DNA from 3 places in the Alicyclobacillus fodiniaquatilis genome. Region 1 is predicted to be linked to each of the others. Evidence: riboswitches for the same ligand, from Rfam matches in the RefSeq annotation. Region 1 holds a riboswitch; each other region holds the start of a gene.

Region 1 (2,267 bases):
TTCGACGCATCACATTCGCCTTGGTTCATTTACAGCTGCTAAGCCGAATTCAAGCACGAATGTGATTACGCCAGTCCCTAGCGGATCAAACAAGTAAAGGGGCATCTCCAATGCTTATCATTTAATGATGGAACAAGCGAAGACCCGCAAAAGCCATCACCATGCCATATTCGTCAGCAGCCCGGATGACTTCCGCGTCTCTCAAAGAGTGTCCAGCTTGAACTACATATTTGACACCACTTTGGCTCGCTCGATCCAAATTGTCTCTAAATGGGATATAGGCATCCGAAGCATATGCCACCCCCTGAAGTCCTTTTAACCATTCCTTTGTTTCGAGGCGAGAAAGACGATGAGGAATCTCATCGAAGTTGTTCTCCCATTCACGAATCTCGGGCAAAGTCAGCTCTTCACATGTCCACTGATCAATTGCGTTATTCCGCGCGGGTCGCCCAATCCCTTTGTGAAACTTCATGTTCAGCGCGATGGGGTGTTGCCGCAGATACCAGTTGTCCGCCTTGTTAGCGGCTAACCTTGTACAATGTATTCGAGACTGTTGTCCTGCTCCGACGCCGATGGTTTGTCCATCCAGCGCAAAGCATACTGAATTAGATTGCGTGTACTTCAGTGTAATGGCTGCAAGGAGCAGATCCCGCTTTGCTGACTCTGGAATGGACGCTTTTGTGGTCACCACATTTTGCAATATCTCTTCCGTAATGGTCGCATTGTTGCGTTCCTGCTCTATCTTAATGCCAAATACCGTACGCTGCTCAATCGGATTGGGTTCGTAATTGGGATCGATTTCAAGGATGAGGTAGTTGCCGTTCTTCTTGGTTTTCAGTATTTCTAGCGCGTCATTATCATAGCCTGGGGCAACAACGAGATCCGATACTTCTCGTTTCAACAGCCGGGCGACGGATACGTCAACACGGTCACTCAACGCGGCGCAATCCCCAAACGAAGACATCCGGTCTGTGCCTCTCGCTCTTGCATACGCAACCGCCAACGGAGACAGCTCCAAATCCTCTACAAAATAGGATTTTTTCAGATTGCCGCTCAATGGGCTATAGACCGCTGCCCCCGCAGGGCTGACATGCTTAAACGAAGCAGCCGCAGGCAAGCTTAGCGATTTCCGCAGTTCGCGCGCTAATTGAAAAGCATTTAATGCATCGAGCATATTAACCAGACTGGGCTCACCGTTTAGAATTTTGATAGGCGCCGAGCCCTCATACATCATTTTCGCAGACATCTGATGTGGATTCATGCCATAGCGTAGCCGTAGTTCTTCCATGCAGTTGGAAGCCCCTTTCACCAAAAATTTTAGCCCAGGCGAACGGCTACGTCAGGCTATGTGCTCCATTGTGGTACTCCACTTTGATTCGCCAGTCACACATAGTCACAAGTTGATTATACGCAATTTTCAATATCCCGTGTCTGCTTTTGGACGAATCCCCTTCATGTGCTTCGTCTTTATTCACATAAATCTCTGAATTTCGCGTTCATTTTCAAATATAACTTTCTCCAAATAAGGCTTTCCTCCAGAGAGCCTCGCCCCCACGACAAGGGATGACTTGGCCCGTGCGTAAAATTCGGGCTCCAACGTCGGCGGCACTTGTACTTTGTAGATATGCCGACGTTCATCCACCGTACGAACCCTTTGTACACAAGACAGTGGCCATTCATGAACCGTGACTCGTTCTTCTACCGGTTAAAGATACTAAAGTAAGCGGTATCATCTGACGGCGAAACATGACGAGGTTGATATCAATGCTTATAACTGTTTAAACTCAATGTAAGCTTCTGCCGCAAAGTTCTTCACAACTTAAACGTGTTCTTAATGATTTCAGCAACTTCAAAGGCACTTAGGTTTGTATTGTTGATCTTCAGATAGTTATCCCTTTTGATTTCGCCATCGCTTAAGGAGGCGTACGAAATGCCAAGATTAAAGAAAATTATAAACATTTATGCGGTGACTGAGGTTACTATCGTTGCATTTGCTTATACGTGGTGCATCGCTCTTGTCGATATATACCAAACAAGCGATCAATCCGGAAGATTGCTGTATTGGTATATTATCGCATATTTCGCTTTTATATTGTTTACTAGGTCAACCATTGAAGTGATTGTAATGAATATATTGTCAATCGTGAGCCTTCCTTTTGTATTTCTCCTGCCACAAATACAAGAAGCGGGTCCATACATGCTTGAAGGAGAACCATACATACAGGTATTTGGAACTTTACTTGCACTGTGTATTCAACTCCCGCTAT
Region 2 (2,267 bases), on a different contig from region 1:
GGCTCCGACTCGAACACATCCAACGCCGCGCCTGCAACGCGTTCTTCCGCCAAAGCTTCACATAGGGCCTGTTCATCAATGATGCCGCCGCGCGCGCAGTTGACAATGCGAACTGTTGGTTTTACCAGCGACAGCCGCTCTCTGCCAATCAGGTGGTGCGTCTCCTTCGTCAACGGTGTATGAACCGTGATAAAATCGGCGCCAGCGACCGCCTCGTCAATACTTGCCTTGACAACACCCAAGCTGTTTGCGCGTTCCTCTGTCAAAAATGGATCAAAACCAAGCACTTGCATGCCGAACACTTTCGCGCGTTTCGCCACTTCTGTGCCGATTCTGCCCATGCCCAGCACAGCGAGTGTCTTGCCACGCAATTCAACACCCACCCAACGCTTGCGGTTCCATTTCCCGCCGAGCAAGTCCCGATTCGCCGCTGGGATATGCCGCGCCAAACTGATCATCATGGCGAACGTGTGCTCAGCCGCAGCGATGGTGTTGCCGTCCGGCGCATTGATGACCAGCACGCCTTGTTTTGTCGCAGCCTCCAAATCGATATTGTCCACGCCCACACCTGCGCGGCCAATCACTTTTAGGCGTTTGCCGGCTGCAATGACCGCTTCATTCACCATGGTCTGTGAACGAACGACAAGCGCATCCGCCTCTGCAATGGCTTCTAGCAGCTCCGTTTCCGATAGATTTGTTTGCACGTCGACCTGTACGTCTGGAACACCTTCCAATACTTCAATCCCACTCTTAGCAATATCGTCTGTGACCAATATGCGGAACATCCATGCTTCCCCCTTGTTCAAAAAACAGCCTACAAAAAAGCCACCAGGACACTTTGAACCAAATCAAAGCGCCCAGGCGGCCGGCATCGCAACACGTCGCACTCCCCTGTGGTATGGTCCACTATCCGCCAGTCATGCAACGTTTTATTGGTGATTTCATGGTTTTACACGTCCTACGACAACGCCATTTACAGTTACAACGTTTCAGAACCGCAACCATCCATGTCGATGGAAAGCGCGCAAACAGCGCACTGCCAGACCACCGAATTTATTTTCAGGATAGACCGCCATGCGTGATGCATCCCACACCAGCAGAATCATGAAAATGTCAGTCAATCGAGGCATCGCGGATGGCGCACGCACAGGTATCAACTTTATTTTCAGGATAGAAGAGGTTGTATACATGCGTCAAGTAGAAGAGCCAAAATATATTCTATACTGAACATTCCAATACAGCAACCGAAACCCAAACCAGCCAGTTCGCATACACAAAACTGGCTGGTTTCGCATTAAGATTCCGTCACCGTGAGATCAGCTTCCCTCTCCGCTTCAACAAACGTGCGATGCAATGCCTGTACGGCCGCCTCCACATCACCTGCAGGAATCACGCAAGACACCTTGATTTCCGAAGTGCTGACCATCTGCACATGAATATCTGTGTCGCGCAGCGTGACAAACATCTGTGCGGCAACACCAGGATTGCTGATCATGCCTGCCCCGACAATCGACACTTTCGCCAACTCAGCCGCGCTTTCGATCCGCTCGAAATGAAGCCCGTTCCGCAATGTTTCAACGACTTCAACCGCTTTGTCGATGTCTGCCTCATTTACCGTGAATGCGACATCGACCGCAGCCTCACTGACCACACTTTGGACAATGACGTCGACATTGACGCCGTGTTCTGCAAGCTTCGAGAAGATGGATGCCAACCCGTGCTGCTTTGTCGGCACACCAATGACCGCAATCCGCGCCACCTGACGTTCAAATGCGATGCCTGTAACGACCTGACGCTCTTCCATTTGATTCTCCATCATAGACACGACTTGTGTTCCATCCTCCTCTGAAAAACTCGAACGAACGATTAACCGCACCGAAAAATGCTTGGCATTTTCAACCGCGCGCGGGTGCAAAACCTGTGCGCCGAGGTTGGCCAACTCCAGCATTTCATCGTATGTGACATAGTCCAGCTTCTTCGCTTGCCGCACCACACGCGGATCTGTCGTATAAACCCCATCGACATCCGTATAAATTTCACACGCGTCCGCTTCGAGCGCAGCCGCCAGCGCCACCGCCGACGTATCGGAACCGCCGCGTCCAAGCGTTGTAATCTGGCCTGCTGCAATCCCTTGAAAACCAGTTACAATCGGTGTAATTCCTTGTTCCAACAATGTCTTCAACGCGTTTGTGTCAATCGACGTGATGCGGGCGTTTTTATGCACCGCCTCTGTCTCAATCCCTGCCTGCCACCCCGTCAAGGACATC
Region 3 (2,267 bases), on a different contig from region 1:
GCGACTGGCAATCTCAAGGATTATGACCGAACAAGCCGGTTGCCTGAAATCGACGTGCCCGCGCTGTTTACTTGTGGTCATTACGACGAAGCCTCGCCCGACTCCACGAGATATTACCATTCGCTCGTGCCGGGATCGCGCTTTCACGTGTTTTCGAATAGCGCGCACATGCCTCAAGTGGAACAGACGGATGAGTACATTCGCGTGATACGGACGTTTCTGCAGGATGTTGAAGCGTGATCGCATGGGTCAGAAGGTAAAGTAGCAACCATCCGCGGTAAACAAGCGCGTGCCGGGAAGGCTGCACGCGCTTGTTTGTGGTTATTGCTGCGGCAGGGACACATCAAGGTTCCAGGGGCCATTGAAAAAAAGGTGGCCAATGCCACCCCCTTTTCAACATCACACAAAACACCGATGATTGAACAATTGCCTACTCGGACAGGTGCGCTTCCAAAAACCAAAGATCCTTGTCCAACTGGCGTGACACTTCGGTGAAGAGGTCTGATGTATCCGGATCTTCATCGGCAGTTGTTACAACCGCCTCACGCGCGCTGTTTGCAACTACAGCCCAACGGTCTACCAGTGCACTCATAACTGACGAATCTTTCGTCGTCTCCAGTGCCCAAACCGGCAACGAAGTTTGCGCGGCAATGGTTTGCACAGGAGCACCTGCGATGCCACCCAGCGCGGTGACTCGTTCAGCTACGGTGTCCGTCAATTCGAAAAGATGTCCAGCCAATTCATCAAACAACTCGTGGTACGCGATGAAATGTGGCCCCCGCACATTCCAGTGCGCCACCTTCGTCTGTATCAAAAGGTCAGTGAGATCTACCACGTGTTTATTGAGTATTTCCGCCATACGTCGCTTTACGTCATCGGGTAAATTGTTGCGTATTTTTCTCAATTCGGACATTGGAATCCCCTCGCTCTTCAAAATTAACCCTGCAGGTCACATATTATAAACAACTGAAATATGAGGATAGTATGCCCCAAAGCACCCTTGTTTCCGATCAGATGTCGCTGTATGATAAAAATAACTGCATACCACGATGCGTGACTGGCGGAACGTGGAAAACCACAGGGGAGCGCATGGTGATTCGCCGACCGCCTGGGCAAGAGGTATTTGAGAAACTCAAATACCTCTTTGTTTTTCTCCCTCATTTTGGTGAAAAACAAGTGTGCAACACACACGCAAAGGCGGTGCTTTTATGTTAGGCGAATTGAAACAAGCCATTTCCATGCACGATCCTGAGGTCGCTGCGCTGATTGCAGCAGAAGATGTGCGTCAACAGCAGACGATTTGTTTGATTCCTTCGGAGAACTACGCCTCCAAGTATGTCCTGGCTGCTTTGGCCACATCGTTTACCAACAAATATTCTGAGGGTTACCCCTACCGCTGGCAAGACGGCGACAAAGTGGCCCGCAACGGTCGTTACTATCAAGGGCAGGCGAACACCGATGCACTTGAACATTTGGCGATGCAAAGAGCCTTGGATTTATTTACGCCAAATCCGGAACGCTATCACGCCAATGTGCAGCCGCTCAGCGGCTCGCCAGCAAATCTTGCTGTGTTGAACGCTTGCCTCGAACCCGGTGACACGTTCATGGGCTTGAGCCTCCAACACGGCGGCCATCTCACACACGGGCACAATGTCAGTGTCACGGGGCGCTACTATCAGGCAGTCCACTACCATTTGAACGATGATGAAGTCATCAATTATGCGGAAGTCCGCGCACTGGCTGAAAAACATCGGCCAAAATTGATCTTCTGCGGCGCGACGGCCTATCCGCTCATCATCGATTTTGCGCAACTTGGCGAGATCGCCAAAGCTGTCGGCGCATTGTTGGTCGCCGATGTCTCGCACATCAACGGCCTGTGTATTGCCGGGCAACATCCACATCCGTTCCCGCACGCTGATGTCCTGACCACCACGACCCACAAAATGCTGCGTGGACCGCGGGCGGGCTTGATTATCTGCCGCAAGGAATTGGGTGAAGCGATAGATCGGTCTGTGTTCCCTGGCCTCCAAGGCGGCCCGCATATGAACACGATTACGTCCATGGCCATCGCGCTGCAAGAGGCGGCAACAGAAAGCTACCAAGCATATGCGGCGCAAATTGTGAAGAATGCCAAACGTCTAGCGCAGACGCTGCAACAAGCCGGGTTTCGATTGGTCGGCGGCGGCACGGAAAACCATCTTCTCCTGATTGACGCTGTGCAAAGCGCAGAGAACGTTCGCTCCAAGAGCGGCGGCTACTTGGCTGCT

The links. A riboswitch is a leader RNA that binds a small molecule or an ion and turns the genes downstream of it on or off. The one in region 1 is predicted to bind ZMP and ZTP.
Region 2: another riboswitch for ZMP and ZTP. It lies ahead of serA (phosphoglycerate dehydrogenase); the one in region 1 lies ahead of ACFSB2_RS23615 (phosphoribosylaminoimidazolecarboxamide formyltransferase).
Region 3: another riboswitch for ZMP and ZTP. It lies ahead of ACFSB2_RS14405 (serine hydroxymethyltransferase); the one in region 1 lies ahead of ACFSB2_RS23615 (phosphoribosylaminoimidazolecarboxamide formyltransferase).

What each region holds. Positions count from the first base shown of each region.
Region 1 is NZ_JBHUCX010000097.1:5,139-7,405, reverse strand. It holds gene ACFSB2_RS23620 (hypothetical protein) at 1-97, shown strand, start outside; gene ACFSB2_RS23615 (phosphoribosylaminoimidazolecarboxamide formyltransferase) at 122-1,288, opposite strand; ZMP/ZTP riboswitch at 1,314-1,397, opposite strand; gene ACFSB2_RS23610 (hypothetical protein) at 1,931-2,267, shown strand, end outside.
Region 2 is NZ_JBHUCX010000092.1:165,314-167,580, forward strand. It holds gene serA (phosphoglycerate dehydrogenase) at 1-785, opposite strand, end outside; ZMP/ZTP riboswitch at 849-931, opposite strand; gene ACFSB2_RS22215 (aspartate kinase) at 1,295-2,267, opposite strand, start outside.
Region 3 is NZ_JBHUCX010000035.1:234,854-237,120, forward strand. It holds gene ACFSB2_RS14395 (proline iminopeptidase-family hydrolase) at 1-240, shown strand, start outside; gene dps (DNA starvation/stationary phase protection protein Dps) at 431-913, opposite strand; ZMP/ZTP riboswitch at 1,044-1,121, shown strand; gene ACFSB2_RS14405 (serine hydroxymethyltransferase) at 1,209-2,267, shown strand, end outside.